One region of the Turicibacter sp. genome, then DNA from elsewhere that is predicted to be linked to it. Evidence: riboswitches for the same ligand, from Rfam matches in the RefSeq annotation. Region 1 holds a riboswitch; each other region holds the start of a gene.
The links. Region 1 has a riboswitch for lysine ahead of J6D32_RS01380 (YfcC family protein). Riboswitches for the same ligand answer to the same signal wherever they lie in the genome.

Region 1 (3,207 bases):
TCCAGCACTCATTACACCAATCATATTATGACCGCATCCATGACCTAAATCAGGTAATGCATCATACTCACATAAATAAGCGACAGATAATCCAGGTTTTTTACTATCGTAAACCGCTGTAAATGCTGTTTCTAATCCTGCAACACCTACTTCAACTGAAAAATTATGTTCTTTTAAAAATGAAGTTAATGTATTTACAGCTTCGAACTCTTGGTTTCCAAGCTCAGGATGATCATGAATATAGTCACTCATTTCCCATAATCTTTGTTTAAGCTCTTCACTAATTTGCAATAATTGTTCTTTCATAATGCCCCTCCTGTATACAAAAATCTATTGATAGATTTCTTCTTATTCTAATTCATTTTTCATTTTAAGTTCAACTATAGTTTACTAGGCATTCTCTATAAAGAAAATGCCTAGCAAAATTAATATTATGACCAACCCATTAAAATAGCAATTGTAATAAAGATAATAGCAATTACTCCAAAGATAACTTGTAGTGGTAAAATCCATTTAATCCATTTTGACCATGGGATACCTGCTACCCCCAAACAAGCCATTAAGACTGCACTTGTTGGGAAAATCGCATTTGAGAATCCATCACCAAATTGGAAAATTAAAATTGATGTTTGCGGTGTAATTCCAACTAACTCACCAAGTGGCGCCATAATCGGCATTGTTAAAGCTGCTTGTCCTGAACCTGATGAAATAAAGAAGTTAATAAACATTTGAACAAAGAACATGACATATCCCGCAATTAACGAAGGTAATTGACCGATGAAGTTTGATAATTGGTAAAGAATTGTATCAATAATTTGACCATCTTGTGCAAGAATCACGATTCCACGAGCAAATCCAACCACAATAGCTGCTCCAATCATATCTTTTGCTCCACTTACAAACGATGTTGCCATATCATCAAAACTTAAACGTCCAATAAATCCTGCCACGATTCCTGTAGCTAAGAATAAAGCCGCGATTTCTGGAATAGCAAAATCAAATTTTAGTACTCCAACGACAATTCCAGCTAAACAAACTAAAATCGAAGATAAAATAATTTTATGTCTTACTGTAAACTCGATATGTTCTTCAGTTGATTCTTTTAATGCTTCACGACGTGACTGATCAATTTCATAAACGGGACTTAATTCTGGATTACGTTTGATACGACGACCATACCACATTAAGAATAGAATAGATGCTAAAGTTGTAACTGCCCAAATTAGAGTACGGAATCCCACACCTGATCCAGCTTGAACATTTGCAATACTTTGAGCAACCCCTACTGAGAATGGATTAATCATTGCTGTAGCAAAACCAACAATACATCCAACATAAGAAATAGCCATCGCCATAATACTGTCATAACCTAAAGCTAAACAAAGTGGAATCAACATTGCAATAAATGGAATTGCCTCTTCCGTCATTCCAAAAACTGCGCCACCTAATGAGAATAATCCCATAATAAACGGAATCATTAACATCTCTTTTCCATGGAACGATTTAACGGCACTTGTAATTCCAGCATCAATTGCACGTGTTTTTGTAATAATAGCAATTGCTCCACTTACGATAAATAAAAAGGCAATAATTTCTGAAGCTCCTACAATTCCTTCTAATGGAGCTTGTAATAAACTAAATAATCCTTGCGGTGATTGCTCGATGTATTGGAACGATCCATCCACAACGACTGTTCGACCTAAATCATTAACCACTCGCTCATACATCCCAGCTGGTAATATCCATGTTGCTACGGCAACGATGACTAAGATAAAAGAAATAATAACTAGCGTATGTGGTACTTTAAATTCTTTTTTCGCACCTGCCTCAGTTTCAATACTTCTGGCTCTTCTAAGACTTAACATATATTAATCTCCCTTCAGGTTTTTAACATCCAATAAAGCATTGTCCCCATCTTTTCTTGGATGGTATGAGGTGCAAGAGCTTCACAATAAAAAAAGTCTTGAGTATCACTCAAGACTTTTCAGAAATAATCACATAACGTGCGTTTACTTTTGAATGCTCAAATGATAGCCCTCCACAATTTTTATGGTTGGCTTTAATAAAAAAAAGCCTTGAGCAAATCACTCAAGACTTTGAATTTTAATATATCATTTAATCGATATACAATGCATTCATCTTAAATGATAGCTCACCACAAAATATTTTGTGACAGTGTTAAGTATATTTTACATAACACCAGCTCTATCACCTTAAAGTATCGATGATAGGCTTCGGCGAGAACTCCTTTCCTATTGCGTCTACGTCTTCACTCTTCAATAGTACTCTTAGTTACCGCACCTCTATCTAAAACCTATTTATTTTTTAATTAATTAAATCATAAACTATATTCTATTCTTTTGCAAGTGTAAATTTATGTAACTATCCAATAAAATTTCTATTTTATATTTTTTTAATAAATACACTATAGAGAGCTAACTATAATAAATTTTTAAAAATGAGATGGCCTTAATGAGTATTAAAGAAAAAATTCATGAAATGGAAATTCATCATAAAGAACAACATCATGAGGAAAAAAAATTTGAGAAAAAAGAAGATAAATTATATAAATAGCCTATAAAGACACGCTAGTTTTAAAGCGTGTCTTTTTTATTTACTCATTTTTTTAGATTTCTTTGCACAAGCTTCCATAGCATTCATAATACTTGCTCTAAATTCCTCTTGTTCTAATTTAGCAACTGCCTCAATTGTTGTGCCACCTGGTGAACAAACTTGATCTTTTAATCCCCCTGGATGCATCCCTGTTTCTAGTACCATTTTCGCCGCTCCAAGCACTGCTTGTGCAGCAAATTCGTAAGCAAGATTTCGTGGCATCCCTTGTAAAACAGCAGCATCAGCCATTGCTTCAATCATCATATAAACATAAGCAGGTGATGATCCACTCACAGCAATAACGGAATCAATTAATACTTCAGACACCACTTCACATTTTCCAAAACTATTAAAAATAGCAATCACTTGATTTAACTCATTTTCTGTAACATTGCGATTTGGTATAATTGCTGACATCGCTTCACCGACTTGTGCTGGTGTGTTTGGCATTGTACGAACTACCTTAATACTTTTTTGAAAATAGTCCTCAATCATTTGAAGTGTTGGTCCTGCTGCAATACTCACAATAATGGTTTCTTTATGAATACTTTCTTTAATTTCATCAATAATAGCGGGATATAAATATGGCTTAAC
Region 2 (3,207 bases), on a different contig from region 1:
GAATCTTTTTTTACTTTTTCTGATTTATCCATACGAGTTAAACGAACAACCGCTTCAACATGAGATGTTTGAGGGAACATATCAATCGGTTGAATATAATCTACTCGGTATTTTTTTGTTAACTCTTTTAAGTTTTTAGCTAACGTTGATGGATTACATGATACGTAGACAATACGTTTTGGTTGGACACGTTTTAACATCTCAATTAACTCAGGCCCCATTCCCGTACGAGGTGGATCGACGATAACCACATCTGGTTTGAACCCTTCATTTGCCCATTTTGGCACGATTGACTCTGCTTTACCAACCGCATAATACGTATTATCAATGTTATTTAATTTTGCATTTGCTTTCGCATCAATGATAGCCGCACGAGTAATATCCACCCCACGTACTTCACTTGCCTGATCAGCCACCCATTGACCAATCGTTCCAACTCCACAGTAAGCATCTACCACTTTTTCAGTTCCTGTTAAAGAAGCAGCATACTTCACTTGATTATATAACTTCACTGTTTGTTCTGGATTTAATTGATAGAAAGCGCGTGGTGATAAATTAAATTTAAATTTACCTAAACGATCTGTAATGAAATCTTCTCCCGCTACTTTAATCATATCTGGTCCAAAGATTTCATGCGTGTCATCAGAATTATAGTTGACATAAACTGACTTCACTTCAGGACAATACTTCATTAAATCAAGCGCTAAAGAATACATCTTCTTGAAGTCTTTATTCGCTAATACAAACGTCACTTGAATCTCACCTGTTCGATATCCACGACGAACGACAATGTGACGAGCTGTTCCTTTTTTCGTTTTGGGTGCATACGCAAAAACTTTATAATCATCTAATAAATCAACCGCGTGATTCACGACTTTGTTGATTTCTTCGTATTGAACCTCACAATCTGTGACATTTACTAACTCTCGTGAGTTCATGCTATAGAATCCGACCATCACACCATCTTCATCATACCCAACTGGCATTTGAGCACGGTTACGATAATTATATGGATTATCCATTCCCATCGTTGGACGGATATCTAATTCTTCAGGATCTAAATTGGTGTAACGTTCAACCGCTTGCCAAATGGCATCGCGTTTAATACGCAATTGTTCCGGGTAGGTCATATGTTGTAATTGACATCCACCACATTGTCCATAAACCTCACAAGCTGGTTGACAACGATGTCTTGATTTTTTCTTAACGCGTACTAATTCTGCTTCTGCATAACCACCTGCTACACGTGTACAAGTTGCCACAACTTCTTCCCCAACTAATGTTCCTGGGATGAACACCGCTTGTTTTTTATAATAACCGATTCCCTCACCGTTAATCCCGATGCGTTTAATCGTCACTAAAAATTCTTGACCAACCTTTAAAGGTGACATATTCATAAAAAAAACCTCCAATGCTTTTAAGCTACCCTTTATCTTACCACATTCGTGATTATTTTACATATCTTATTCGCAGATAGTTGACAAAATCCTCTCTTATTCGCAATAAATACACTGAGATGATGATCTTTCATTTATTATGTTGCAATGATACGTAATTTTATACCATTTTTACTTATTTATAACAATTCATATTGACTCTACAATAAAAGATGCTACAATAGGGATAATTGAATACGTCTCTGTTCTCTTTGATGAGTTAGAGGTGCATGGCTAAAGAGTAGGAATTTCGAGAGTGACGTCTAAGACAAATTCTAAAAGGTATCCATGCCGAAGTGAAAATAGTGTCCGCTATTTTTTGCTGGGGTTAGATTGAAGAAGTCTAACACTGTCACTGCCTATGGTAGTGGAGAACTAATGATCGGAGAGTTAAATAATACGTGTATCACTAAGGGATCTTTTTTTAGCTACCCCATTATTGAGCAATGTATGAGTTTAACTCTGCATTGCTCTTTTTTTTATAACTTTCAGAGCCGGACGAGATGATTCAATCAAAGTTCAATATAAAAGGAGAGAATGAAAATGGTTGGAACCATCTATGCCTTAATTCCGGCAATCCTCACAATTCTTTTGGTTATCATCACACGTCGCGTTATCTTATCACTAGGAGTCGGTGTCATCTGTGCTGCTTTAATTTTATCAGCATTTAGCATCGGAGATACCATCTCAACCCTACTCATCACTTTTAGTTCTCTAGTCATTGAAGAGGATGGACTTTACGGATTCTTAAATGAGTGGAATATGTCCATCATCTTCTTTTTAATCGCCCTAGGTATTATTACAGGCTATATCGTCTTATCAGGAGGGGCCACTGCTTTTACAAAAGCCATTATTCGTCGCGTTCAAACACGCGAAGGGGTACAATATACCGCTGCTATTTTAGGAATTCTGATTTTTGTTGATGACTACTTCAACGCTTTAGTCGTTGGAAATGTCTCAAAACCATTAGCCGAAGCACAAAAAGTATCGCGAGCTCGTCTCGCTTATATCGTTGATTCAACGTCAGCACCTATTTGTGTCATTTCCCCCATTTCAAGTTGGGCAACTGGAATCATGGGTTCTATGGCTGTCATCTTAGCAGGAGCAGGCATTTCTTACAGTGCCTTCTCAGCCTTCTTAATGACCATTCCTTATCATTTTTATGTCATCACAACCCTCATCATGGTCTTCGTTGTCATTCGCTTTAACTTAAATCTTGGATTAATGAAAAAATACGAAGCCGACACGTTACAAGGAAGCGACAGCTCAATTGTAGGCAGCGAACTATCGAATCCTCATGAAAAAGATGTTGAATCTTCAAAAGGAACGATTTGGGACTTAATTCTTCCTATTCTAACCTTAATTATTGTCACGGTTGGAACAATGGCTATCACCGGAATTCAAGGGGCACAATCAGTCACTGATCCTGAGTTTAACTTCTTCTTCACCGTCCTTGACAACATCGCTCTCTCTAAAGCACTTCGTTATGGAGGAATGGCTGGATTAATCGTTTCAATGGGACTGGCTTATCGTCATGTTTTAAACAAAGAAGTCACACTACCTGATTTTTTAAAAGCTTTTATGATAGGAGCTCGCTCTATGTTTGGAGCGATTGGAATTTTATTATTAGCTTGGGCGATTTGTGAACTAGTTGGAGCCTTAGATGCTGGAGGCTATTTAGCTTCAGTGATTACAAGCACCAATATTAATCCAAACTTTATTCCAGTTGTCATGTTTATAGTCGCAAGTTTTATGGCTTTCTCAACCGGAA
Region 3 (3,207 bases), on a different contig from region 1:
AGCGGCTTCAAGTTGCCCTTTATCCACTGACTGAATACCTGAACGGATAATTTCTGCCATATAAGCCCCAGTATTAACCGAAATAATCACAATCCCTGCAGTTAATGAACTCCACCCTAGAATAGGACGTAAAGCATGATATAAAAACATCGCTTGCACCATCATTGGAGTCCCTCTAAAAAACCAAACGTAAAGACCTATCAAACAGTGCATCATTTTTTTTAACACTTTTACACTTTTTAAGTCTCTTGGTTCAATTGTAATCGCACGCAATCCCCCTAGAACTAACCCAATAACTAAGCCTAACATCGTTCCTAAAAAAGCTAAAATGAGTGTCATTTTAATTCCATACATGAACAAATCAAAATTTTTAACAAATAAAGAAAATGATTTATTTAAAAAGCCATTTTGAGTGGTTAAGAACATCATAATTATTCACCTGTTGGCGCACTTTCGCGAGATTCTGTCATCCATTCATTTCGAGTCGAATCTGAAATATTATCTAAAGCAGATTGAACTTGATTAAAGAACTCTGTACCACGACTGCCTTCTTTTAATCCAATTGAAACAGATGTATCAATATCAAATCCTTTACCTTCTGCAAAGTGAACAATAGTCAAATCTGGATTAGCTTGAATGACCCCTTCGGCAACGGGTAATTCAGCCGTAATAGCATCTGCTTCATTTGATTGTAAAGAGACCACTAACTCAGGATAAGAAGATTTAGGTGTTAAGTGATTCACCCCTTCAATTTGGTCAATTACCGTATCATAATTAGTATTCATCTGTCCAATCACATTTTTACCACTAAAATCTTGAATAGATGTTGCATGAACTAAATCATCGTCTGCACGAACAATCAGTACCATTTCTGATTCAAAATAAGGTGTCGTAAAATCAATTCCTTGTTCACGTTCCTCATTAGCGGTCATCCCAGCAATAATCGCATCAATTTCTCCCGATTCTAGTGATAATTGCAAACCATCCCACTCTAATTTTTTAATCACTAACTCTTTTTCCATGCTCTTTGCAATTTCATTTGCAATTCTCACATCGTATCCATCACAAAATCCTGCTCCACCAATTGATACACTTGTCTGTGTTGGTGCTGACGTTTGCCAGTTAAACGGAGCATAATTACATTCCATTCCAACCGTAAACGTATCTTTTGAATTACTTGTAGCATTCCCGCTACATCCTGCAAGCAAAATACATCCTGCTAACGTTACAACTAATTTTCTCATATTAAAATCTCCCCTTTGATTAAAATTGATTGTAACAAAAAAAGTCGTGCTATTAACACGACTGAAAAAAAGTCCTCTGTTTAATAGCTCCTCTTCAAAACTGAAGGAGTGTTACAGGTATTTCCTGCAACCCCAAGTGACGTATTTGCCAATACGAAACTTTCGGCGATGATTACCTTTCCAACATTTCCTCACTTGCCAGCTCCCTGTTGTACTCTGATGCAACGCTACCTCTATACGATTTTTTTTGTCCTCTTATAAAATAACATGATTTCCATATAATGTAAACTTTATTTTGAAAAATATATTTTCACAAAAAAATCTATCCCGATTGACTCGAGATAGACAGGACTCCCTTATTTTAATTCAACAACCGTTGCTCCAGTTCCACCTTCACCGGCTCCCCCAAATCTAAAGCTTGCAACGTGTTTATTTTGTTTTAAATATTTATGAACCCCTTGGCGAAGAGCTCCCGTTCCATGACCATGAATAATCGTAATCGTTTGATATCCAGCCAATAAGACATCATCAAAGTATTTATCAAGCATTAACATAGCATCTTCATAGCGTTCTCCTCGTAAATCCAATTGAATTCCGACATGGCTATTACGTTTATGAACCATTTGCCCTTTTTTTGTTTCCTTTTTCTGAACCGATTTACGTAAATATTGAAGATCTTCAGGTTTAATGTTCACTTTCATCATACCCAGTTGAACCATCCATTCTCCATTTTTGGTTTGCTCAATCAGTTCACCTTGACGATTTAAAGATAAAACCATCACTTCATCACCTGGTTTTAACGGCTGTTTATTTTGAGCCTTTTTCTTAAATTGCTCTGCTTGTTTCGCCTCTGCTTTCTTTAATGACGTCAATTTTTCTGTTAACTCATGATCTTTCATTGATAAATCAGCCATTTTTTTCGCTCGACGTAAATCCATCACAATTTGTTCTGCTTCTTCTTTTGCTTGGCGAACACTTTCAAATGCTTCTTTTTTGATATCCTCTAAGACTTTTTCACGTTCTGCCTCAAATTTTGCCAGTTTTTGCTCATATTCTTTTTTCATTTCTTCAACTAATGTATTTTGTTGCTGAAGATGTTGAATCTCCTGATCTAATTGTAATCCACGATCCTCAAGTTTTGTAATTAAATCCGTCATTTCTGTTCGTTCACTTTCAACATATGAACGAGCTTGATTTAAAATGGCCTCTTTTAATCCTAAACGTTTTGAAATCTCAAAGGCATTTGAACGTCCAGGTACTCCAACAAGTAAACGATACGTTGGGGAAAGCGTCTCAACATTAAATTCAACCGATGCATTAATCACATCATCTTGCTCATAAGCATAGGCCTTAAGCTCAGGGTAATGCGACGTCGCAATCGTACGCGCTCCTCGAACCTTAACATAATTTAAAATCGAAATAGCAAGTGATGCGCCTTCTTTCGGATCGGTTCCTGCCCCTAGCTCATCAAATAAAATCAAGCTATTCACTGTTAAACGTTCCATAATTTTAACGATATTTGTCATATGAGATGAGAACGTTGATAAACTTTGTTCAATACTTTGTTCGTCTCCAATATCAGCAAAAACATGATCGAAAATAGCCAATTGTGATGACTCGTGTGCCGGAATTAAAAGACCTGCTTGTGCCATCAACGTTAGTAATCCCACCGTTTTTAACGTAACAGTTTTCCCCCCTGTGTTTGGACCTGTGATTACAATCGTCGTATACTCATCTCCAAGTTCGATGTCATTAGCCACAACAGACTTTTGATCAATTAAGGGATGTCTAGCAGCCACTAAACGGATAATCCCTTTAGTATTTATTTTAGGACGCGTTCCATTAATTAAACGGGCATACTTTCCTTTTGCAAACATGAAGTCAATTTCTCCAAGAAGCTCAACATTTAATGACAGTAAGTCGACAAACTTCTTCACTTCTTCGGTTAATTCACGTAAAATAC
Region 4 (3,207 bases), on a different contig from region 1:
TTGTAAAATAGACATGACTTCAAGTGGAAGATAATTATACGTATAGTTTGTTGCAAATCGCTCAAAATCAAAATCATTTTTTAATAAAGGGCGAATCACATCATTGAAATAATTTTCATAAATCGTGATTTCTGCACCATGAAAATGTTGTCCTTTTGTCCAATTCTGCTTCCCTTTTAAATCTTTTTCTACAACGAAAAAAGAAGAAGGTTTAAAAGAAGAAATGGGTTGATTATCAATTTGAAATTCTGTTGTCCCTTTGTGAACCGTTCCAAATCGAACAAGTCGCTGTGGGTTATCAAAATTTAATGTAAAATGATGGGGAATCGTATAATCAGCAATCCCGAACTCATAATAACCAGGGCGTTCGTATAATAAGAAATAGCCATTTTCAGGATGTTCAATATCTTTGAAAATTTTACAATACTTCTCTTGGAATGCCTTGAAATTTAACTCATAAAGGACCGCTTCTCGAAACTCCTCTGAAGAGTGAACGATTGTCATGCTAAAACCTCGCTGTCAAAAAAACTGATTTTAATTAAGTATAACATACTACAAAAGTCGTTTTCAAAATGTATCTTTAAATGATTGAATTCGATAAAATAATTGACTTTTTGTCTCTAAATGAGTTAAAATCTAATTATAAAAAATTAAATAATGAACTAGAACAAACGACACATGTAGTGCTTTGCACGTAAATCTGATTACGGTACAAGGTGACTTCGTGTGTCTTTTTTTGCGTTCTTTTACGAAAAGAAAGGAAAGATACTATGCCAAAAACAAAAATTCAAAAATTATTCTTTGCTGTACTAACTGTTTTTATTACAGTTCATTTATTCGTCTTTTATAACGTAGCCATTGAAATGGGAGGAATGTCAAATCAAGTCTTTGTTACTTCTTTAAAAATCGTTCCGATTGAATTCATCTTCGCCTTACTTATTGAAATATTTATTGCAGGTCCTCTTTCAGAAAAACTTGCTTTTAGTATGATTGATTTCAAAAAAGATAGCCAAGTGATTATTACAACCGTATTTATTTGCTCGACTATTGTCTTCATGTGTCCCTTAATGTCATTAGTTTCAACTATTTTATTCCACGGTTTCACAAGCGAACTAATTGCTACTTGGTTCCAAAATATTGTGATTAACTTACCCTTTGCTTTCTTTACTCAAATTTTCTTTGTTCAACCCTTTGTTAGATATATTTTCCGATTTGTCTTTAAACACCAGTTAGATAATGAAAAACAGTACGATACAAATGAAATTGAAGTCGCTTAAGATGAAAAAGTTATCCTCCTAATTGAGGATAACTTTTTTTCTAATACTAAAATATGACATCCAAACGGAATAAAGGGGGGATGATTGACATAAAATAAAGAGAATTCACAATTAAATAGTATTAAGCATGATGAAACGTGCTTATTCAAACCATCATTAAAACGTAGAGGTTGCGAAGGCTTAAGAGTACTAATAACGAGGTAAGCGCGATGACTTATTGGGAAAGGAAGATTCGCCGAAGAGATTAACTGACGCTTTAAGGTTAATTCTCTGGGGGTGCATAAAAGATATGCATCACTGTCACAAAAATCACTTTGTGGTGTGCTACATTTGAGGATATCCCAACCGATTTTTCGGTATATTAAAGGCCCCTTGAATGTATTCGAGGGGCTTTTTTAGTGCCTTATCAAAATGAAAAAAGGAGTCTAGGATGAAACTACATGGAACAATGAACATTGAAAATCAACAATTATTTATTGGAGGGGTAAGTTGTCAAACATTGGTTAACACTTATCAAACACCACTTTATGTCTTTGACGAAGCACTACTTAGACAAAATTGCAAAGATTATAGGAAGCATTTTAAAGTTGAGGAGCGAGGGAATCGTGTGGCTTATGCCGGAAAAGCTTTCTTGCCACTTTACATGTGTCACCTGATTAAAGAAGAGGGGCTTTATCTTGATGTTGTATCTGGTGGTGAACTGTATACTGCTTATAAAGCTGATTTTCCAATGGATCATGTTTTGTTTCATGGTAATAATAAGACATTTGATGAAATCAACATGGGCTTAGAGTATGGTGTCGGTGTTTTTGTAGTTGATAATTACTATGAACTAGAGACGCTAAATACAATGTGTCATAAACGTGGTAAACAACAAAATGTTTATTTAAGAATTACACCTGGTATCGAAGCACATACACACGACTACATTAAAACAGGACAAATCGATTCGAAATTTGGATTCACCTTATCGAATGGGGACTTACAAAGATGTCTTGAAGTGTTTCATAAGTATGAGCATTTAAATTTAATTGGTTTGCATGCGCACATTGGATCACAAATTTTTGATGTGAATCCCTTTTTAGATGAAGTTGAGATTATGATGACACTCGTAAAAGATATTAAAGAGCAATTTGGATTTGAGATTACTGATGTTGATTTAGGTGGAGGAGTCGGCGTTTATTACACAGAGAAGGATGCACCTAAATCGATTGCACAGTTTTGTGAGGCAATTTTAACAAAAGCCCAGACGGTTTGCGAAACTTTACAAATAGATATTCCAAGATTGATTATTGAACCAGGGCGCTCAATTGTTGCCAATGCAGGAAGTACTTTATATACGGTTGGGTCAATGAAAGATATTAAAGATGTTAGAACTTATGTTAGTGTCGATGGAGGAATGACAGATAATATTAGGCCTTCTTTATATCAAGCGGTTTATGAATGTGCCATTGCAAATTGGATGGAATCAGGAAACGAGCGTCATGTTACGATTGCCGGAAAATGTTGCGAAAGTGGGGATATCTTAATAACTGACGTTGACGTAAATAAGATTGAAAGTGGGGACATTTTGATTATCACCTCAACAGGTGCTTATGGTTATTCCATGTCCTCAAATTATAATAAAATTCCAAAAGCAGCAGTTGTTGCTGTGAAAGATGGTGAGGCTCAATTAATTTGTCGTCGTCAAACATATGAAGAACTTCTATCACTAGAAGTTTAAAGAGGTAAACAGGAGGGGAATTAAATGGGGATTTTAGTGCATAAATATGGCGGCACATCAGTTGCAAGTACGGATAAAATCAAAAATATTGCTAAAAAAATAGTCGCTGAAAAAGAAAAGGGACATGATCTGGTCGTTGTTGTTTCAGCCATGGGAAAAACCACAGATGATTTGATTGAATTATCAAAAAAAATATCAACTAATCCT

Region 2: linked by a shared signal. The riboswitch ahead of J6D32_RS01875 (Na+/H+ antiporter NhaC family protein) and the one ahead of J6D32_RS01380 (YfcC family protein) in region 1 are both predicted to bind lysine.
Region 3: linked by a shared signal. The riboswitch ahead of J6D32_RS08460 (transporter substrate-binding domain-containing protein) and the one ahead of J6D32_RS01380 (YfcC family protein) in region 1 are both predicted to bind lysine.
Region 4: linked by a shared signal. The riboswitch ahead of lysA (diaminopimelate decarboxylase) and the one ahead of J6D32_RS01380 (YfcC family protein) in region 1 are both predicted to bind lysine.

Annotation. Positions count from the first base shown of each region.
Region 1 is NZ_JAGAVR010000008.1:78,657-81,863, reverse strand. It holds gene J6D32_RS01385 (M20 family metallopeptidase) at 1-306, opposite strand, end outside; gene J6D32_RS01380 (YfcC family protein) at 432-1,865, opposite strand; lysine riboswitch at 2,141-2,314, opposite strand; gene proC (pyrroline-5-carboxylate reductase) at 2,611-3,207, opposite strand, start outside.
Region 2 is NZ_JAGAVR010000011.1:10,883-14,089, reverse strand. It holds gene rlmD (23S rRNA (uracil(1939)-C(5))-methyltransferase RlmD) at 1-1,397, opposite strand, end outside; lysine riboswitch at 1,650-1,822, shown strand; gene J6D32_RS01875 (Na+/H+ antiporter NhaC family protein) at 1,980-3,207, shown strand, end outside.
Region 3 is NZ_JAGAVR010000065.1:17,732-20,938, reverse strand. It holds gene J6D32_RS08465 (amino acid ABC transporter permease) at 1-429, opposite strand, end outside; gene J6D32_RS08460 (transporter substrate-binding domain-containing protein) at 432-1,244, opposite strand; lysine riboswitch at 1,321-1,488, opposite strand; gene J6D32_RS08455 (endonuclease MutS2) at 1,601-3,207, opposite strand, start outside.
Region 4 is NZ_JAGAVR010000120.1:19,536-22,742, reverse strand. It holds gene J6D32_RS12940 (helix-turn-helix transcriptional regulator) at 1-504, opposite strand, end outside; gene J6D32_RS12935 (DUF2798 domain-containing protein) at 771-1,277, shown strand; lysine riboswitch at 1,434-1,612, shown strand; gene lysA (diaminopimelate decarboxylase) at 1,708-3,000, shown strand; gene J6D32_RS12925 (aspartate kinase) at 3,025-3,207, shown strand, end outside.